DNA from 3 places in the Staphylococcus sp. 231237_7MaSpsaltlick genome. Region 1 is predicted to be linked to each of the others. Evidence: riboswitches for the same ligand, from Rfam matches in the RefSeq annotation. Region 1 holds a riboswitch; each other region holds the start of a gene.
What was found. Region 1 has a riboswitch for FMN ahead of ribD (bifunctional diaminohydroxyphosphoribosylaminopyrimidine deaminase/5-amino-6-(5-phosphoribosylamino)uracil reductase RibD). Riboswitches for the same ligand answer to the same signal wherever they lie in the genome.
Positions count from the first base shown of each region.

Region 2: it holds a riboswitch for FMN, as region 1 does, so the genes downstream of both, ACF91D_RS19450 (ECF transporter S component) here and ribD (bifunctional diaminohydroxyphosphoribosylaminopyrimidine deaminase/5-amino-6-(5-phosphoribosylamino)uracil reductase RibD) in region 1, are expected to answer to the same signal.
Region 3: it holds a riboswitch for FMN, as region 1 does, so the genes downstream of both, ACF91D_RS27725 (ECF transporter S component) here and ribD (bifunctional diaminohydroxyphosphoribosylaminopyrimidine deaminase/5-amino-6-(5-phosphoribosylamino)uracil reductase RibD) in region 1, are expected to answer to the same signal.

Region 1 is NZ_JBICNX010000052.1:464-6,818, forward strand. Features, by position in the region: gene ACF91D_RS29015 (osmoprotectant ABC transporter substrate-binding protein) at 69-995, opposite strand; gene ACF91D_RS29020 (FAD/NAD(P)-binding protein) at 1,172-2,632, shown strand; FMN riboswitch at 2,886-3,017, shown strand; gene ribD (bifunctional diaminohydroxyphosphoribosylaminopyrimidine deaminase/5-amino-6-(5-phosphoribosylamino)uracil reductase RibD) at 3,182-4,225, shown strand; gene ribE (riboflavin synthase) at 4,233-4,868, shown strand; gene ribB (3,4-dihydroxy-2-butanone-4-phosphate synthase) at 4,880-6,064, shown strand; gene ribH (6,7-dimethyl-8-ribityllumazine synthase) at 6,078-6,355, shown strand, end outside.
Region 2 is NZ_JBICNX010000011.1:85,473-93,675, forward strand. Features, by position in the region: gene ACF91D_RS19435 (RecQ family ATP-dependent DNA helicase) at 1-371, opposite strand, end outside; gene ACF91D_RS19440 (helix-turn-helix domain-containing protein) at 361-1,323, opposite strand; gene ACF91D_RS19445 (ferredoxin) at 1,434-1,682, shown strand; gene ACF91D_RS19450 (ECF transporter S component) at 2,028-2,573, opposite strand; FMN riboswitch at 2,640-2,776, opposite strand; gene ACF91D_RS19455 (ATP-binding protein) at 3,035-4,810, opposite strand; gene ACF91D_RS19460 (response regulator) at 4,797-5,519, opposite strand; gene ACF91D_RS19465 (pseudouridine synthase) at 5,650-6,387, opposite strand; gene scpB (SMC-Scp complex subunit ScpB) at 6,380-6,922, opposite strand; gene ACF91D_RS19475 (segregation and condensation protein A) at 6,912-7,646, opposite strand; gene ACF91D_RS19480 (DUF309 domain-containing protein) at 7,739-8,203, shown strand, end outside.
Region 3 is NZ_JBICNX010000036.1:410-8,612, forward strand. Features, by position in the region: gene ACF91D_RS27710 (RecQ family ATP-dependent DNA helicase) at 125-1,504, opposite strand; gene ACF91D_RS27715 (helix-turn-helix domain-containing protein) at 1,494-2,456, opposite strand; gene ACF91D_RS27720 (ferredoxin) at 2,566-2,814, shown strand; gene ACF91D_RS27725 (ECF transporter S component) at 2,958-3,503, opposite strand; FMN riboswitch at 3,570-3,701, opposite strand; gene ACF91D_RS27730 (ATP-binding protein) at 3,988-5,748, opposite strand; gene ACF91D_RS27735 (response regulator transcription factor) at 5,732-6,457, opposite strand; gene ACF91D_RS27740 (pseudouridine synthase) at 6,595-7,332, opposite strand; gene scpB (SMC-Scp complex subunit ScpB) at 7,325-7,867, opposite strand; gene ACF91D_RS27750 (segregation and condensation protein A) at 7,860-8,203, opposite strand, start outside.

The DNA of each region.
Region 1 (6,355 bases):
CACTTTTAACATAAACTTCATAAGTTCACTTCCTTTTTTAGTTAGTGCCATCATCCATAAGCGAAAAATTATTTTTTATCAAAATAATTGTGCTTCTTTAAAAAATCTTGTGCTACGATTGCTGGTTCTTTACCTTCACCGTCAGCTTCATAATTTAATTTTTGCATTTCTTTTGTATTGATTTTGTTGTCTAATTTATTGATTGAGCGTTTAATTTCTGGATGCTTAGATAAAAGTTTATTAGGTGCAACTGCACTAGCATCGTATGGAGGGAAGAAATTTTTATCATCCTTTAGTACGACTAAATCATAAGCTGCAATTCTGCCATCAGTGGTATAACCCAGTGCAACATCTAATTTTTTGTTTTTGAGTGCATCATAGACCAAACCGATTTGCATCGGTTTTAAATTGTTAAATCCAAATCCATAGTGAACTTTAAATGGTTCGTAACCATCACCACCACGTTTTATCCACGTTGTGTCTGTGCCCACCTTAACTTGATTTTTTACTTTTTCTAGATCTGAAACTTTATGTAGATGATATTTTTGTGCTGTCTCTTTGGTAACCATAAATGCGAATGTATTTTCAAAACCATAAGAATTAAAGAACGTTTGATCGAATTTTTTGTCGAAACCGTTTTGCGTAATGTGCATTGCTTTTTTAGAATCTGTAATAGGTTTTTGTTTTAAGACGCCAGTTAAATCAGTTCCAGTATAGCGTGTGCTTGATATATCTGCATCACCCTTTAGCAAAGCGTTATGTTGAATTGTTGCTGAACCTAAATTGTTAATAATTGAACCTTGAATTTTGCCTTTCGTATCGTGTTCGATTAAGTCTTTTAGCATATATGCCATAATTTGTGACTCACTCGTGGCAAGAGCTGATATTTTTACAGACTTGTTCGTTTGGCTACCACCTAAACCTGGTAAGTCGCAACCGGATACAAAAATAAGGCTACCTATACATAATAATAGAATATGCTTGATGAAATTCATGACTTTCCCCTTTAAATTTGAAATATCAAAAAATATAATTGTTATTATTTTAAGATTAACATATTTAATATAAAAGGGTAACTTAGCTTTTGAAGTATTAGTAATACATTAAAATGTTATTAGATCCGGTAGATTGTTATAATATATATAATTAATTGAATAGGTGGAGGGTAACTATGAGAATTGCAATAATAGGAATGGGAACTGCGGGTGTCACAGTACTAAAAGAATTGTCTAAATCAAGACGATTTCAAGATATGCAAATTGATGCATATGATAATCCTATAAATATGGGGCAAGGTGTACCATTTCAAAATGATAGTGATCAATTACTTATCAACTTACCTGCCGAACAGATGTCGTTGAATTTAGATAATAAGCGTGAATTCTTTGATTGGTATCAGGCGCAATCAAAATTTAAGTTTTCAAATCCTGAATATTTACCGAGATTTGTGTTTGGTCATTATATGAAGGCTTTTGTGGATAAAATTAATAATGCCAATGCTAATGTAACTCTCATTAAGGAAGAAGTTGCTGAAGTGTTTATTGAATCAAATATCGGTAAGACGGATGTGTTATATCATGTCTGTACATCAAATGATATGGAGCATTGCAAGACCTATGACATTGTCTTTTTAACGGTCGGAACATTATCATATCATGATCCATATCAATTAAAAGGAAAACCAGGTTATATTCATACACCATACCCAACTTACCATACATTAGACAATGTGAAAGATACTGATAATATCGCTATCATAGGAACTGGTTTAGCGAGTTTAGATGTTATCCGTTATGTTACCGAACATCACATCAATTTACCAATTACTGTAGCCAGTCGTAAAGGTGAATTACCAAGTGTGAGAGGTGAGATGCCAGAAATCACATTTCAATATTTAACCCCTGAAAAATTTAACGAACTAAAAGCAGAAAATTTTGGGAATGTACCATTGGATGATGCGATGGCACTATTTTTAAAAGAATGTGCAGTTTATGAAATACCAGTGGAAACTTTGGTGCATCGAAAAGTTGGTAATCCTGTCGAAGATTTGAAATATGATCTCGAACATGCAAAAGACTTAGGCAAGTTTCAAAGTATACTTGAGTTAATTAAGGAAAATTTAAATTGGATTTGGAACAGTTTCAATAGGAATGATCAAAAGCGCTTCTTAGAACAATATCAACCCATATTGAAAGCAAATTCCAATCCAATGCCACCTAGAACAGCTAAATTATTGATTGAGCATATAGAAAATGAACAAATAAGAATATATGATGGTTTAGAAAATATTGAATATAACAACCATCAGTTTAAATTGACATATGCAAATCATGGTGATGATTACTTTGATATAGTGATTAATGCCACAGGTTCTAAGACGCAACTTAAAGACCTTGATAGTGATGATCAACTTGTTATTAATTTAGAAAATAGGCAGGTCATACAAGCACACCCATTAGGTGGTATTCAAATTGTAGCAGAAACCAACCAAGTCATAAGCCCTAGATATGGTACGTTACAAAATATGTTTGCATTAGGACAGCTTACTAATGGCATCAATCAATCTAGAAATGGTGTGACTATGATTGTAAGACAAGCGACTGGTATTATTCATAGATTGTTGGAAAATTAAATGCGAAGTATGTTATTACTATGTCATGTATTTTGATTTTAATGAATAAATATAAAAAGTATAATAAATTTTTTATAATTGCAAATGATGATGAAGTTGATTTGACGGGCTTTTTAATAGTTATAAAATGACGAAATTCAAAAAAATAAAGCCGACTTAAGTAATAAGAATTGTTATTTTTGAATTATTGTAGTATTATGTTCTTGTAACTTAATTAAAGTTGCTTGACTCAAACAGCAATTTACAATTTCATATATTCTTTCGGGGCAGGGTGAAATTCCCAACCGGCAGTAAATTAAGCCTGCGACCTGCATTTGTTTTCAAATGTGGCTGATCTAGTGAAAATCTAGAGCCGACAGTATAGTCTGGATGGGAGAAAGAATAACGTATAACTAATAAAAGGCACTAATGTAGTGTTTTATTTAGCATTCACTTATTTCTACTTTTGGATAAGTGTATTTAAATCTAAGTTTATAATGTTATAACGCATATATCCCACACCTGAAATGTACGATTTCAGGTGTTTTTTATTTTTTAGAGGTGATTAGCTTGAGTCAATATTTAAATTACGCAATTGAATTAGCGAAGATGGTAGATGGACAAACAGGATTAAATCCACCTGTCGGTTCTGTTGTAGTAAATGATGGACGCATCGTAGGTTTAGGTGCACATCTGAAGAAAGGCGATAAACACGCCGAAGTACAAGCCTTAGATATGGCACAAGATGCTGCAGAAGGTGGGACGATTTATATCTCACTAGAACCATGTACACACTATGGTTCGACGCCACCATGTGTTAATAAAATTGTTGAGCATGGTTTGAAGAAAGTGGTATATGCAGTGAAAGATACAACACTACCTTCAAATGGCGATGTAATTTTGAAAGAGGCAGGTATCGAAGTAGAATATAGACCTAATGAAGATGCTGCACTGCTATATAGAGATTTCTTTGAAGCTAAAAGCAAAGGTTTACCACAAGTTACTGTTAAAGTATCTTGCAGTTTAGACGGTAAACAAGCGACAGACTTTGGAGAAAGTAAATGGATAACAAATAAAGCAGTAAAGCAAGATGTCTTTAAATTACGTCATCAACATGACGCAGTAATAACAGGTAGAGGAACTTTAGAAGCGGATAATCCACAATACACAACACGTATTGAAAATGGTAAAGATCCTATTCGAGTCATTTTATCAAAAACTGGTGATATAGATATGTCACTAGATATATTTAAAGATCCATCTACAGCAATTTGGATTTATACAGAAAATAAACAATTAGAAAGTAAACACGAGCAAATAACAGTTATACAATTAGAACATTGCTCAATTGAAAATATATTAAAAGATTTGTATGCGAGAGGTGTCGGTCGATTACTCGTTGAAGCAGGTCCGACCTTAACAACTACATTCTTACAAACAGAATTTATCAATGAACTTATCATATATTATGCCCCGAAATTAATAGGTGGTTCAGGTCACAATCAATTCTTCCACACAGAACAAGTGGTTGATTTAGCTGATGTACCACAATTTGAAATTGTGAATTCCAATTTGCTTGAGCAAAATATTAAATTAGAATTGCGAAAGAAGTGAAATCAGTATGTTTACAGGTATCGTTGAAGAAGTAGGTACAATAAATAAAATATCGACACAACAATCTGTGGTTAATTTAACAATCGGCTGTAAAACAATATTGGCAGATATGCATATCGGCGATTCTATTAGTGTGAACGGCGCATGTTTAACAGTCATTGAATTTGATGATCATTCATTTTCTGTACAAGTAATAAAAGGTACTGAAAATAAAACGTATTTAAATCAGTTAAACCAAGCACAAGAAGTTAATTTGGAAAGGGCTATGAGCGGACAAGGTCGTTTTGGTGGACATTTCGTGCTTGGTCACGTCGATGAAGTAGCAAAGATTACAAGAATACAAGCTTCAGATAATTCGAAAATAGTAACAATCAAACCAAATAACTCAAATTTAATTAAGCAAATGGTGCAACAAGGGTCTATTACGGTAGACGGTGTAAGTTTAACGATTTTTAAATTAAAGGATACGGAATTTGATATTCATCTTATTCCAGAAACTAGAAAATCGACGATACTGAATGATAAACGTGTTGGTGATCCAGTCCACATTGAAACAGATATGTTATTCAAATATGTTGAAAGAATAATGGAATCAACTGATTCAGGATTAACGTCTGACAAACTTAAAGCGTTTGGATTTTAGGAGGGCTATATATGAAATTAGATAAAATAGAGGATGCGCTACAAGCTTTAAAAGATGGTAAAAGTGTAATAGTAGTAGATGATGAAAATAGAGAAAATGAAGGCGATCTTGTAGCGGTAACTGAATGGATGGATGATAATACGGTTAACTTTATGGCTACTTTTGGTAGAGGCTTAATATGTGCTCCCATAAGTAAACAAATAGCTGATAAATTGGAATTAGCACCAATGGTAAATCATAATTCAGATATTTATGGTACTCAATTTACCGTTAGTGTGGATCATGTTAATACAACGACGGGCATCAGTGCAGACGAAAGAATGATGACTGCAAGAGCTTTAATCGCAGAGCATGCTCAAGCAAATGACTTCAATAAACCGGGACATTTGTTCCCTTTAATTGCACAGGATAATGGTGTATTAGCAAGAAGAGGCCATACAGAAGCTTCTGTTGATTTAGCCAAATTAACAGGTGCCAAACCAGCGGCATTGATTTGTGAAATTATGAATGATGACGGGACTATGGCTAAGGGTGATGAACTTGAAGCATTTAAAGAAACGCATCAGTTGGTTATGATTTCTATTGAAGATTTAGAGCGTTATCGTAAAAATAATAATGATACTTCAATCGAAGCTAAGGCAAAAGTGAAAATGCCAACACAATTTGGCAACTTTGACATGTATGGCTTTACAACGAATCACAGTGATGAAGAACTTGTAGCAATTGTCAGTGGAGATATTAGAAAGACAGAAAATGTTCGTATTCACTCATCATGTGTCACAGGTGATATATTCCATAGCCAAAGATGTGATTGTGGTGAACAACTTGAGGCATCAATGAAATATATAAGTGAACACGGTGGTGTAATCTTGTATTTACCACAAGAAGGAAGAGGTATTGGATTAATTAATAAATTAAAAGCGTATGAATTAATTGAGCAAGGTTATGATACAGTAACAGCCAATATTGCTCTAGGTTTTGAAGAAGATTTAAGAGATTATGCCGATGCTGCGCAAATTTTAAAATACTTTGGTATTGAGCAAGTCAATTTATTGAGCAATAACCCTAAGAAATTTGAAAGTTTACAAAACTATGGTGTTCAGATTGCACAAAGAATTGAGCTTGTTGTACCAACAAACAAATATAATCAAGATTATATGGATACAAAAAAAGTAAAAATGGGTCACTTAATATAGGAGGAAATTTGATATGAATTTTGAAGGTAAATTAATAGGTTCTGATTTAAAGGTAGCAGTAGTTGTAAGTAGGTTTAATGATTTTATTACAAATCGTTTGTTAGATGGTGCGAAAGATACACTCGTACGTCATGAAGTGGCAGCAGAGAATATTGATGTTGCTTATGTGCCAGGTGCATTTGAAATTCCGTTAGTTGCTAAAAAATTAGCACAAAAAAATGAATATGATGCAATTATTACTTTAGGTTGTGTTATTCGTGGTGCGACGACACATTACGATTATGTTTGTAA
Region 2 (8,203 bases), on a different contig from region 1:
TTAATTAATTTAAAATTGTAACTTTGTAATATAAATTCTGGGCTTAAAAATATAAACTTACTTTGTTTCAAACAATTAATATTTTGTTGCTTTTCATTTTCATCCATGCCCGAGTGTATACAGCATACATTTTTTTCGCCCTGTAACTTGAGTTGCATAACTTGGTCATCCATCAATGAAATTAACGGAGAAATAACTAATGTTGTTTTTTGTTTTATATAGGTTGGTAATTGGTAACATAAGCTTTTACCACTACCAGTAGGTAAAATGCCTAAAGTGTCGACGTTATTAAGTACGTTGTTAATAATTTCTTCTTGACCTGGTTTGAATGATTCAAATCCAAACCATTTTTTTAAGTCTTCATGTAACATTTAGTTCACCTCTTTCGACACCAACAATAATTAATTTAATTTCAAAGTAACTGAGTTCAGAGAAAGTGTCCTTATAGTTGCGCAGTCTCTCACTGCGATTAGCTATATAATAAGTCATAAATGGTTTGTATTCTATATGGTCTAAATAACTATCGTAATCGGTTATGTATCCTTTGATAAACAATTCTAAAATATGATCATCGATTGTATTAGGTTTAACATTTTGCTGCGCAGCAAGTTGTTTGAAGTTTAATCCATTTTGTATTCCTAAATATGTTTTTTGGGTTTTGTTTAATAATGTTGGAAGAATAATTAAGTTATGTAATAGTGGGTATTTTTCTTCGTTCTCTATTTCAAACATTAAAGTAACTAAATCCCTCATTTCTAATTCAAAAAGCATTTCTTGTGATATTTCTTCAATTAAACTAATTTGTTGTCTTGTGTACATACTTTCTTCAAACCCTTGTAAATAATAATGAATATATATGTCATTATTTTTTTTAGTTAAAGATTGAAAAAGTAATGTAAGTTCTGCTATAAATGATTTTTCTAAATGGCCGTCAGAAATTTTCTTATATAAATATTTAACTTTCTGGTGAACTACTCTATGTTGTGTAATAGGTATAAATTGATAATTGTTATGTTGGGTATTCGATAATGTTTGAGTCAACAATTGTATCGCATTGAAAGTATTTAACAAACTATCATAAGTATGTCGAGGATGGCTAATGATATTTTGAATTTGTTGTTCTTGGATGTTAGAATTACTAGAATATTGTTCGAATAATGGATATTTTAGTTTGGGCATACTATGATACAATGATAAGAGTTGTTGACTACAGGCATCAAAAAAGGTTTGATGCGACTTTTTACCTGTGATAATATTAAATATACTTTTTTCGGTTTTGTAATTATGTGACTTTGTATATGCAAAATGAATTAAATTATACATGGGTGCTCCCTCACTTTTATAAATCGAAAACATTTGAAAAAATGATAAACAGTGATTACAATAATATTTGTGTAATTATTGTAGCATTTTTGTCAAAGGAGGCGAAGAAATTGGCTAAATATACAATTGTTGATATGGACACATGCATAGCATGTGGTGCTTGCGGTGCCGCTGCCCCTGATATATATGACTATGATGACGAAGGTATCGCTTATGTTATACTAGATGATAACCAAGGTACTGCAGAAGTGCCAGAAGAATTATATGAAGATATGGAAGACGCAATAGACGGATGCCCTACTGATTCTATTAAAATTGAAGAAGAACCATTTGATGGTGATGCATTAAAGTTTGAATAGAATTAGATTTAATTTAACTGTAAAAAAGTGATTATCTACTAATCCTGTGACTTCAATTGATAACTTAGACATATTTGAATTTTAACTCGGGACATCAATCGATGTCTCGAGTTTTTCTATTCAGTCATACTACAAGAGTTTGGCAATTATAATGAATTCGAATGTAGTAAGTAAAATTACTTTTCATTTACACACTTTTCAATTTATTATAGTAACTTTATTTATAATTTTACGAGTTAACATTTACGTTTATATGCAAAATAAAAAAGCCCTTCATTTTTCCACTTATTAAGTGTCAATTTTGAAGGGCTTTTACTATATTTGATGACAAGTTATACAAAATTTTTAACGTGGTAAAACGTTTTTTAAGCGATTATATAAAAGAATAAAGACGATTGAGATAACGATGCCTTTAATAATATTAAAAGGTATAACACCCGATACAATTACTATTTTAACATTTTCTACTACATCGGATAAATTCATAATCATGCCATATAAAGGTAATAAAACAAAGTAATTTAGTATACTTAAGACGATTGTCATTACCAATGTAGCTACACTAAGTCCTATAATTTGGGACTTAAGCACATCTTTATGTTTAGTGATAAAATAAGCTGTTAATAAAAAACTTGATGCTGCTAAAAAGTTAGCTACTGGGCCTACTGGATCACCAACATTAAATAGAAAATTGAGTAAGTTTTTAACAAATTCTACAATAAGTCCAGCTACTGGACCCAGAGTAAATGTTGCTAATAAAGCAGGCACGTCACCAAAATCTAATGTTAAATATGGTGGTAAAAACGGTATTGGGAACTTGATAAACATTAAAATAAATGCTACTGCACTCAACATACTGATTGTGATGAGGCGTTTGGTTTGTTGTTGCATATTAAATTATCTCCTTCCATTCATCTTTCATAGAATAGGAGGATGTAATTGCACAACAAATAAACCCTCCATCTTCTCCCATCCAGACTATACTGTCGGCTCTAGATTCTCACTAGATCAGCCATTAATCTATTAATTAGAAAAATGGGTCGCAGGCTTATATTACTGCCGGTTGGGAATTGCACCCTACCCCGAAGATGAATTTCTTAAATTTTATAAATTTATCATAGCTTATTGCTCAGATAAAAACAATAGACTTGCTTAAAATATATTAGTGATATTAATAATATGGATGATACGAGTATAAAAACTGCCAACAAAGTGTTCAACTTTGCTGGCAGTTTTAAATTCTACACACAAATGAATTAATCGTAAGAATATTATGGATATATACTATTACTTTCAACTTCTAATATGAAAAATAATTATTTGTTATTTATTCATTCAATTAGCAGCAAAACTTAAGTATTGTCTCTGTCAGTTTCTGGTTTAGGTAATGAAATAATAAAAATAGTCCCTTTACCTAGTTCACTTTTTACATCAATAGTACCTCCATGTGAGACGATTATCATACGACAGATAAATAATCCTAACCCAGTTCCCTGTTTGCCACGCTTACGTGAAGTGTCCACTTTGTAAAAGCGATCAAATACTTGTTGTAGATGTTCAGGGGCTATGCCTGAGCCAGTGTCAGATATATATAGTATTTGCTCTGAATCAGTTTCATCTATTTCTATATTAATTGCATCTCCGGGTTCAGTATATCTAGATGCATTGTCAATTAAATTAGTTAAAACCTGCTCAATTCTGTCCGAATCGAAATACCATAAATGTTGATGTGTATCTGGATTTAAACTCATATTTAATTCTAAATCTTTGGCTTGCTTTTGGTATTTTTGTTGCATCTTATTGAGCAATGGATCAATTGGTTGAATGGTTTTATCCACAGTCAAGCCTTCAGCATCCATACGTGCTACATTTAATAATTCATTTACTAACCTGTTTAACCTTTTAGTTTCATCTAAAACGATAGATAATGATTCGTGAATTTCATCAGGTTCAGTTACGATGCCATCAACAATGGATTCGGTGTATCCTTGTAATAAAGCAATAGGTGTACGTAATTCGTGAGAGACATTTGCAATGAAGTCTTTTTTCATTTGATCCATATTATGCTCATTTGTCATATCGCGAATAATAGCTACGATGCCACTTCTGCCATCTGGCTGTATTTGTTCTATATAACTGGTAATAATTACAAAATAACGTGTATTTATTTCATAAACCTCAAACTGTGTTTTTTTACTACTAAAAGTAAGCTCATTTTGTTCATCTAATTTTTCTAACGCATATTCATCTAACATTTTTAAAGTTGTATTGGCTAATTTATTAGAAATAATAATTTCTTTTTTATCATTAAATCCCAAAACACCTTCAACCATAGAGTTGATTAAACTATCGCGAATATTTTTAGAGGAGGATAATGCGTCAATATGCTGTTGGATTTCAGAACTCATCGTATTAAACGTACGGGATAATTCCCCGATTTCATCTTTGGAATTGACTGGGACAACTTGAGCATAATCGCCTTTAGAGACTTTTAGAGCTTGCGTTCGCAAATTACGTAGTGGTTTTGTTATACGTGACGATAGGAAAAATGCAAATACAGTTGTTATTGCTAAAAAGATAATAGCAATGATTAAGATAATAACTGTAATAACATTATTGGTTTCTTCTATTGTCTTTAAGTCTTGGTAAATAAAGACACCACTATATTCACTGTTTGGACTATTTTCTGTTTCAATATTTTTTGTTGGATAACCAATTAATACATATGTACGTTGTTTACCATTAAGATTGACAGTAACATGTTCTGAAATTTGTTTGCCGTGGTCAAAGACACGCTCATAATCTTTATTATTTTTAATTTCTTTGAACATTTCATTTTTAGTAATATCATTGCCGTGGTTATCTTTATCTTTATCATTCATTATAATTAAACCAACGGGGCCTTCAATTAATTTTCGACTATGTTCGATAGCAGTAGCTCTATCGTCAGAACTTTCAACAAGTTGGCTTATTCTTTTGGCATCTTTTAATAAAGAATCTTCTGTTTCTTGAGTAAAATAAGACTGTATAAACGTTATAAGAGCTGCACTTAATAGAATTAAAACTGTAGTTACTATAAAAATTATAGTTAACCACAGTTTTACAACTACACTATTAAGTAGGTTCATTATTTGATTTGACTTCAAATTTATAACCTACGCCCCATACAGTTTGTATCATATAAGCTGCATCTTCTGATACTCGATTTAATTTTTCTCTTAAACGTTTAACGTGCGTGTCTACTGTACGCAAGTCTCCATAGAACTCGTAATGCCAAACTTCTTTTAATAATTGTTCTCTATCGAATACTTTATTCGGTGTTTTAGCTAAGAAGATTAATAGCTCATATTCTTTAGGCGTTAAGTTCACTTGATTACCATCAGCTAACACTCGGTGCGCATCATTGTCTATAACTAAGTGATCGAATTCTATTAAATCTCTTGCGTGAGGCTCACTTTGTTCAGTAGATGCAACTTGTGTGCGTCTTAATAATGCTTTGACACGTAACACAACTTCACGTGGTGAAAATGGCTTTACGATATAATCGTCAGCGCCAGATTCAAAACCTTCTACTCTATTAGTTTCCTCACCTTTTGCAGTTAACATAATGATGGGTGTTTCTTTATGTTCTCTTAAACGAGATGCTACAGTGATTCCGTCCATTTCTGGTAGCATTAAATCCAATAAAATACAAGAATAATCATGTTCTACAGCCATTTTATATGCTTCATTACCATTACTTGCTTCGTGTATTTCAAAAGACTCTCTTTCAAGATATAATTTTAATAATCTTCTGATTCTATCTTCATCGTCTACGATAAGTATTTCGTTTGACATGCATATATACCTCCCACACTGCTACTTTCAAATTCAACAATATTATATCATAGGTTAGACATGAAAAGTGACTGTGACTTCAAAGTTTGTGAAAAAATTCTCATAAGCATAGAAGAAGTGAAATTAATATTTATTTACCGTGCTCTGCAAGGTGGCGAATCGTTTTAACTTCGTGTGGTGTTAATACTCTGCCTTCACCTGCGTTTAAACCTTTTAAGTCTAGTGGACCAAATTCAATACGTTGAAGTTTAGATACTTGATGTCCAAAATGTTCAAACATACGTCGAACTTGGCGGTTGCGTCCTTCTGTAATTGTAATTTCAACAAGTGTATTATTTTTTTCTTTATCTTGATTCTTCACTTTTACAATAGCAGGTTGTGTGACACCGTCTTCTAATTTTATACCTTGTTCTAAAGCTTTAACTTCTTCTCTCATTAAGTATCCTTTTAATTTTACCACATACTTTTTCTTTATTTTATAGCGAGGGTGCGTCATTAAATTTGTAAATTCCCCGTCGTTTGTTAATAAAAGTAATCCTGAAGTGTCATAGTCTAATCGGCCAACAGGGTATATTCTAGTTTTAATTTCTTTAAAGTAATCTGTTACGACTTTTCTACCTCTATCGTCAGACACACTTGTAATCACTTGTGCTGGTTTATAAAATAGAATGTATAACTTATCTTCTTGTTCGAGTTTAATTCCTTCAACTTCTATACTATCTGAAGTTTTCACTTTTGTGCCTAATTCAGTAACTACTGTCCCATTAACTTTAACCTTACCTTCTGTAATAAGCGTTTCTGCTTTACGGCGTGATGTGTAACCACTATTAGCGATACGTTTTTGTAGTCTTTCTGTTTCTTTATTCATTATTTTCTCCTTTTTGGTTCACTAAATTACTGAAGAATGCTTCGATTTCTTCATCTTCTTCATCTGTCGTAGGTAAATCATCCAAATGCTCAATACCAAATACATTTAGAAATAATTCGGTGGTATAGAGCTGTTGACTTCTTGAATCAGCTTGTTCTTTTGCTTCTACAAGACCTCTAGCAATTAAAGTTTTAACAGCGCCATCGGAATTAATACCTCTAATCATTTCAATATCGCTTCGTGATAAAGGTTGGTTATAGGCAATAATAGATAAAGATTCCATTGCGGCTTGTGATAACTTCATTTTTGATTTTTGTTCAATTAATTTTTCGATATATTCCGAAGCTTCTTTTTTAGTTGTTAATACATAAGTTTGACCATAATGTTGAATCAATAGACCATCAGATTCATATGTATTTACAAGTTCTGATAAAGTAGCTTCATCTATTTCTAAAATTTCAAGTAATTGTTTCTTATCTAAACCTTCATCACCAGCTGTATAAAGTAGTGATTCTAGGATTCCTTTAACGTTCAATGCCATAGTTTACCCCTCTTAAAATATTGATATCATCAAAACTTTTGGGTTGTTCAATATTAACAATACCAGATTTAGACATTTCAAGTATTGCTAGAAAATGTGTTACAACCATTTCAACGGGTTCAGTAAAATTAAACAAACTAAAGAAATTAAAAGAATCATGTTGCTTTAAACGTTCAGAAACTTGTGTTGTAGCCTGCTGAATAGTAAATGTTTCTTTGTGTATATCAACAGTTTTAGGTGTATTAAATTCCACTCTATTTTTTACTTTCTGATAGGCAATGATTAATTCTGTTAAATCTATTGTATTTTCTGAATCCCATGTTTCTGTGGATTCTAAATGTGACAAATCGGTTGGATGCTTCGAAAAATAGTAAGCACGTTCTGATTTCTTTTCATTTAGAATTTCTGTGTATGCTTTATAATTTTGATATTCTATTAAACGACCGACTAAATCATCACGTGGGTCATCATCTAAAGTTTCTTCTTCATTTGATTGTGGTAAAAGCAACTTACTTTTAATCACAAGTAATTCAGAAGCCATCACTAAGTATTCACTTGCAATATTTATTTCTAACTGATTCATCGCATGAATATATTGCATATACTGTTCAGTTAATTCCTTCATTGGAATATCATAAATATCGATTTCAATTTTTTGAATAAGATGCAATAATAAGTCTAATGGACCATTAAAGGCATCTAACTTTACTTCATACATTTTATCTACCTCATATCGCAAGTTAAGTGCGTAATTCACTAAAATATTATAGCATGTTTATTGTAAACATTTAAATTTGGAGCGGTTTTAATATGGAAAAAGCTTTAAAAGATTTTTATTTTCACTTTCACACGAAACAACACTACTTTTTGTGTCACGACATATTAGAAGAAGCATGGAAAGACAACGAACACTTTCGTAAAGACGATGCCGTCGTAAGTTTAATCTTACTAGCAACAGGGTGTTATCATTTTCGTCGAGCTAATTATAAAGGTGCCATGAGATCATTTAGTAAAGCGTTAAATGTAATCGAAGCATATACTGATGCAATAGACTTAGGCATTGAAATAGAATCGTATAAAACGATGCTTTTAGAATTAATCGAAGCAGCTAAAAATAACGATAATTTTGTACCAATACAATTGCCATTAACTTCTACTATGCAACAAGCTATATTAAAGTCATACCCTAACTTTACGATGACTGATTATACTATAGAGGATAGTTATATAGTAAATCATCATTTAGAAAGAGATAGAACTGAAGTTCATGCAGCG
Region 3 (8,203 bases), on a different contig from region 1:
TATATACTGTTTTACCCTAATCAAACGTAAATATGTATACCTATTTTAAGAAAACTACAATATTTATGTCATTATAAGTTGTATTATAGCTTGTTTGAAAATGCTAAGTAAAGTAATTGTCTATCTATTTGAACAAATTTTTTAATTTTTCATTATAATCAATTTTACGTTTTACTTTTTTGCGATTAAATATTTTTATTAATTCAATATCAGCATCATTATCACAACATTTTTCAGGTCGTTCATTCACAAATTCACCAAAAAATTCCATAAGATATGCGCGTCTACACTGATCTAAATTCTTATAACCCAACATTCTGATATAACCATTTCTTTTTCGTTGGTAAGTATTTTCAAATATATGTCGTAATTCATTAAATGTATAATAACTACTTAAAATTTCAATAATTTCTTTTTTATAAGGTATTAAATCCATACCTAATTCAAATGCATTAACATCTTCATTGGTTATAATATCAGTAAATAACAGTGTTTCAAGTAAGAAACTATCATCTGGTTGATATAAACTGATGGCTTGACTTTGTTTGCCATCTCTCCCAGCACGACCAATCTCTTGTAAATAATTCGACGGACTAGTTGAAAGATGAAAGTGAATGATTGTACGAATATCTTTTTTGTTTATTCCCATTCCAAATGCACTTGTAGCAACAATGATAGGAATATCGTTATTAAGAAATTGATGTTGAACCGTTTGCCGTTCCTGATAGGATAGATCACCGTGATAAATACCTGTTAAAAAGCCTTGTTGATAAATTTCTTGAGCTAATGATAAACAGACTTTTTTTGATGAAACATAGATAATTGTCGGTCCAGATTGTTCTAATGTTGGCAGCAACCATTTGAGTTTTTCTTCATCATCTGCAAAATTTTGATGGTGTAGTGAAATATTGTCTCTATTCATACTTGTTTTAACTACATTGAATTGAGTACGTAACATTTGGTTCAAATCAGATAATAGATGTGGTGGTGCTGTCGCTGTTAATCCTAATATAGAAACGTTAGTAAATTGTTGAATGATTTTTCCTATAAGTGCATAATGTGGTCTGAAATCATAGCCCCATTCTGACAAACAGTGGGCTTCATCTAAAACAATAAGACCAAAGTTAATATGTTTAATGAGTTTGAAATTATGGGGTTGGAGTATAAATTCAGGGCTTAAGAAGATAAAACGACTTTGCTTTAGATTTTTGATATTTGCAGAACGCTCATCTTCATCCATACCAGAATGAATACAACTCACTTTATGTTCGCCATGTGCTTTAAGTTGCATAACTTGGTCATCCATTAACGAAATAAGTGGTGAAATAATTAATGTAGGTTGTTGTTTAATATATGTAGGTAATTGATAACACAGACTTTTACCACTACCAGTTGGTAATATACCTAATGTATCTTGTTGGTTTAGTACGCTTTTAATAATTGCTTCTTGTCCAGGCTTAAATGTTTCAAATCCAAACCAATGTTTCAGTTCGTCAATCAGCATGTAGCTCACCTCTTTCTATGCCTACAATGATAAGCTTGATTGCAAAGTAACTTAATGATGGGAATCGTTCTTTATAGTTCCGCAATCTTTCATCCTTATGCTGTATATAATAATTTAGAAAATCAGAATTTAAATCATCGTTTAAAAACGCTTTATAATTTGATAAATATCCCTTTATAAACAATTCTAAGACATGGTCTTCAATTGTATTAATTTTAACTTGTTGATGTTGTGCCAAATCATCCATAGTTAGTCCTTTTTTTAAGCCTTCAAAAGATAAATCTGTTTTATGTAAGAGCGTAGGTAACACAATTAACTGATGCAAAATGGGATAACGTTCATTATCTTCAATTTGAAACATCATTACAACTAAATCGTTTAATTCTAATTCAAATAATAATTCTTGTGGCAAACCTTCTATTAAACTAACTTGCTGTCTCGTGTACATGCTATCTTCAAACCCTTGTAAGTAGTAATGGATGTATGTACCTTGGTTTTCTTTATGAATTGCTTCGAATAACATATGAAGTTCTGCAATAAAATCTTGTTCGAGGTTTGCCTCTTTAAGATATTTAAATACATATTTAACACGTTTATGTATAGTTTGCTGTTGAGTGAGAGGGATAAATTGACTATCCTTATGCTGTAATTGTGAAATCGTTTGTGTCAATAATTGTATTGCTTGAAACGTATTAACGAGACTATCAAATGTATATCTTGGATGTACGCGTACGTTTAATGTTGTTGCTATTTCTGATTGGCTCAGATTATAATATCGCTCGAATGACGGATACTGGATATTAGGTAAGCTATGATATAATGATAGTAATTGTTGGCTACATGCATCAAAAAAGGTTTGATGTGATTTTTTGCCTATGATAATATTATATATGCTTTTTTCGGTTTTATAATGGTGTGTATTTTGTTGGATGAAATGAAATAAATTTTGCATGTTTACTCCCCTAATTAATTAAAACGAAAACATTGAAAAAAATAAGTACAGTGCTTACAATATTAATTGTGATTTTATTGTAGCATTTTTGTCAAAGGAGGCGAAGAAAATGGCTAAATATACTATTGTCGATATGGATACTTGCATTGCATGTGGTGCTTGTGGTGCTGCTGCCCCTGATATATATGACTATGATGATGAAGGTATTGCATTTGTAATACTTGATGACAACCAAGGTACTGCTGAAGTACCTGAAGAATTATATGAAGATATGGAAGATGCATTAGAGGGATGTCCTACTGATTCAATTAAAATTGAAGAAGAATCTTTTGATGGGGACGCACTGAAATTTGAATAGATTTTAAGTGACGAACTATATTTTAACCTTATTATAGGAAAAGCGCATGTTTAAATTAACTTAAACATGCGCTTTTGTTATATGAAAACAAAATTTTATTTGTCACTATTTATTGATAGGTTAGTGTATGTTAGCGCAATTTGTTATCTCGGTAAAACACTATTCAAGCGTTTGTATAATAAGATAAATATAATTGAAATAACAATACCTTTAATAATATTGAAAGGTATAACACCTGATACTATAATTATTTTCAAATTACCAAAAACATCTGATAAATTCATAATCATGCCATAGAGTGGTAACAACACAAAATAATTCAAAATGCTTAATACTAATGTCATTATTATGGTTGCTACAGCTAAACCAGTAACTAATGATTTAGCGTTATTTTTATTTTTAGCAACATAAAACGCAGTAAGTATAAAACTTGTGGCTGCTAAAAAATTGGCCAACGGTCCTATTGGATCCCCTACATTGAATAGAAAATTCAATAAATTTTTAATAAATTCAACGATGATGCCAGCAATGGGTCCTAATGTAAATGTTGCAAGAAGTGCCGGTACATCACTAAAGTCTAATGTTAGATATGGTGGTAAAAATGGTAACGGGAACTTGATAAACATTAATATAAAAGCTACCGCACTTAACATACTAATCGTTATTAGACGTTTGGTTTGTTGTTGCATATTCAATTATCTCCTTCCATTCATCTTACTCAGAATAGGAGGATTTAATTGCACAACAAATTAACCCTCCATCTTCTCCCATCCAGACTATACTGTCGGCTCTAGATTCTCACTAGATCAGCTATTCATTGAACAATAAATAGGTCGCAGGCTTATATTACTGCCGGTTGGGAATTACACCCTACCCCGAAGATGAACATTTAAATTTTATAAATATATCATAGCGTATAACTCAGATAAAGACAATGATATTGTTTACAGTATTTAGTGCTAATTTACCAGCAATATAAAATTAAATTTTACACACAATACTAAATAGCGATGTAAAATAATTTCAGTTCATATTTTAAAGCTATAATCACAAAAAAACACCTCCGCCTTACACATTAAATTGTATAAATCGGAGGCGCTTCACCTTATTTAATTAGATAATTATTATAATCATCTTTGACGTTATACATTAAATCATCAATAATTTATTCTTTTAATCTCTAGTTGGTGGTTTCGGTAAGCGAATAATAAATGTTGTACCTTTACCGAGTTCACTTTTTACGAGTATCTTACCTTCATGTTCATCGATAATCATTCGACATATAAATAGTCCAAGTCCTGTACCTTGCTTACCTCTTTTGCGTGCTGCATCTACTTTGTAAAAACGATCAAAGACTTGCTCTAAATGTTCGGGAGCAATTCCCGTTCCTGTATCGGTAATATATAACAAGTTGTCATGATCATTTTCCGCAATATCGACGGTTATTGTATCTCCTGGTTCTGTATATCGACATGCATTATCAATCAGATTCGTAAGCACTTGTTCAATTCTATCAGAATCATAATACCAGAGCGTTCCATTAGAAATCGGATTTAATTTCATGGTTAGTTCTAAGTCTGCAGCTTGTTGTTGATATTTCAATTGCATCTTATTTAACAGTGGATCAATAGGTTGGATTTCTCGTTCAACACTTAACCCTTCTGCATCCATTCTAGCAACATTTAAGAGTTCATTAACCAGTCTGTTTAAACGTTTCGTCTCATCTAAGACGATGCTCAAGGATTCATGGATCTCTTCAGGTTCAGTAACAATACCATCAACGATTGATTCTGTATAGCCTTGCAATAAAGAAATGGGTGTACGTAATTCATGTGAAACATTTGCTATAAAATCTTTCTTCATTTGATCAATATTATGTTCATTGGTCATATCTCTTATGATGGCCACGATACCACTTCGTCCATCTGGTTGAATTTGCTCTATATAACTAGTAATGATTACAAAATATCTAGTATTAATTTCATATTCTTCAAACTGTGTATGTTTGTTCTTAAAAGTTAATTCTGTTTGTTCATCAAGCTTTTCTAATGAATAGTCATCTAAAAGTTGTAATGTATTTTGAGCCATTTGGTTAGATAAAATAACTTCCTTCTTATCGTTGTATCCTAACACACCTTCAACCATGGAGTTGATTAAACTATCCCTAATGTTCTTAGAAGATGACAGTGCATCGATATGTTGTTGGATTTCAGAACTCATCGTATTAAAGGCACGAGATAATTCTCCAATCTCATCCTTTGAATTTACGGGTTCAACTTGCGCATATTGTCCTTTTGAAACTCTCAATGCTTGAGACCGTAGATTTCTTAGAGGTTTCGTAATACGAGAAGAAAGGAAAAAAGCAAATATCGTTGTAATTGCTAAGAAAATAATGGCAATAATTAAAATAATAACCGTGATTAAATTATTAGTATCTTCGATGGTTTTTAAATCTTGATAAATAAAGACGCCACCGTATTCATCTTGCTTTACATCGCTTAAATTCTTTGAAGGATATCCAATTAATACATAAGTATGTTGTTGGTCATTAATTTTTACATTAACGTGTTCCGAAATTTTCTTTCCTTTATTAAATACGTCATCATAGTCTTTATTTTGTTTGATTTCATTTAACATCTTTTGTTTAGTATTGCCATAATTACTATTTTGACTGTTTTTATCATTCATTATAATGAGACCAACAGGTCCTTCAATCAATTTACGACTGTGTTCAATCGCGGTTGCTTTATTATCAGAGCTTGCTACTAATTCACTAATACGTTTAGCATCTTTGAGTAAAGAATCTTCTGTTTCCTGTGTGAAGTATGATTGGATAAATGTGATTAAGGCTGCGCTAAGTAAAATTAAAACTGTCGTTACTATAAATATTATAGTTAACCACAGTTTTATGACTACATTATTGAGTCGGTTCATCATTTGATTTAACTTCAAACTTATAACCTACTCCCCAAACAGTTTGAATCATCTGAGCAGCCTCTTCAGAAACGCGATTTAACTTTTCTCTTAAGCGTTTAACATGAGTGTCTACGGTACGTAAGTCTCCATAAAACTCATAATGCCACACTTCTTTTAACAGTTGTTCTCTATCAAATACTTTATTAGGTGTTTTCGCTAAAAATATTAATAATTCATACTCTTTAGGTGTTAAGTTTACTTGGCTCTCATCTGCAAGCACTCTATGAGCATCATTGTCGATAACTAAATGATCAAATTCTATCAAATCACGTGCATGTGGTTCGCTTTGTTCTGTATGTGCGACCTGTGTTCTTCTTAGTAATGCTTTTACACGTAACACAACTTCTCTTGGTGAAAAAGGTTTAACAATGTAATCGTCTGCACCTGATTCAAAACCTTCAACACGATTTGTTTCTTCGCCTTTGGCTGTTAACATAATAATTGGTGTATCTTTATGCTCTCTTAGTTTAGAAGCAACAACAATGCCATCCATTTCAGGTAACATTAAATCTAGTAATATACATGCATAATCATGTTCCATTGCCATATGATACGCTTCACTACCGTCTTTAGCTTCATGTATTTCAAAAGATTCTCTTTCTAAATATAATTTAAGTAATCTTCTAATTCGATCCTCATCATCTACGATTAAAATTTCATTTGACATACGTATGTACCTCCCACACTGCTTACTTTCCAATACATTCACAATTATAGCATAGGTTAACTTTGAAAAGTACAAATGAACAAAAAGTTTGTGAATTTTTTCTCATGCGAATTATTTTGTCGTAAATATTTCAAAGTTTATTTACCGTGTTCAGCAATTTGACGAATGACTTTTACTTCGTGCGGTGTTAAAACACGACCTTCACCTGCATTAAGCCCTTTCAAATTTAATGGACCAAATTCAATTCGTTGTAATTTACTAACTTGATGCCCAAAATGTTCGAACATACGTCGAACTTGTCTATTTCTACCTTCAGTAATCGTTATTTCAACTAAAGTTGAGTTCTTTTCTTTATCTTGGTTTTTTACTTTTACAATTGCAGGTTGTGTTTTACCATCCTCTAATTCAATACCTTGCTCTAATGCTTTTACCTCTTCTCGCATTAAGTAACCTTTTAATTTTGCAACATACTTTTTCTTGATCTTGTATCTAGGGTGTGTCATTAAATTCGTAAACTCACCATCATTCGTTAATAGTAGTAAACCTGATGTATCATAATCTAATCTGCCAACAGGATATATTCTTGTTTCAATTTGTTTGAAGTAATCGGTTACTACCTTTCTTCCTCTATCATCAGATACACTCGTAATCACTTGCGATGGTTTGTAGAATAAAATATACAGTTTGTCTTCTTGCTCTAATTTAATACCTTCTACTTCAATTGTATCTGAATTTTTCACTTTCGTACCTAGTTCCGTTACGACTTCACCATTTACTTTAACCTTACCTTCACTGATAAGTGTTTCAGCTTTTCTTCTTGATGTATAACCACTGTTAGCTATACGTTTTTGTAATCTCTCTAATTCTTTACTCATTATTTTCTCCTTTTTGATTTACCAAATTACTGAAAAATGCTTCGATTTCTTCGTCCTCTTCATCTGTAGTTGGTAAATCATCTAAATGTTCAATTCCAAATACATTTAAAAATAGTTCGGTTGTATATAGTTGCTGACTTCTTGAATCTTTTTCGTCTTTTGCTTCGATTAAACCTCTTGCGATCAATGTTTTAACTGCACCATCGGAATTAATACCTCTAATCATTTCAATATCACTTCTTGAGAGTGGTTGGTTATAGGCGATTATGGATAGTGCTTCCATTGCGGCTTGAGATAGTTTCATATTAGACTTATGTTCTACAAGTGCTTCAATATATTCAGCTGCTTCTTTTTTTGTTGTTAATACATAAGTTTGTCCGAAATGTTGAATGACAAGACCTTCTGAGTGATAGTTATTAATTAAAATTTGTAACTCACTTAGTGAAATGTCTAATATTTCAAGCAGTTGCTTCTCTTCTAATCCTTCATCTCCAGCAGTGTAGAGTAATGCTTCTAATATACCTTGATTATCCAATGCCATAGTTGACTCCTCTTAATATGTTGATATCTTCAAAACTTTTTTGTTGTTCAATATTGACTATACCAGATTTAGACATTTCCAATATTGCTAAGAAATGGGTTACTACCATTTCAATTGGTTCTGAGAAATTAAATAGACTGAAGAAGTTGAATGATTGTTGTTGTTGCAGTCTTTCATGAACCTGTGTGGTTGCTTGTTGAATCGTAAAGGTTTCTTTCTTTATTTCGACTGTTTTTGGTGTGTTAAATTCGACACGGTTTTTGACCTTTTGATAAGCAATTATCAGTTCGGTTAAATCAATGGTGTTATCCGAACTCATTAATTCATTTG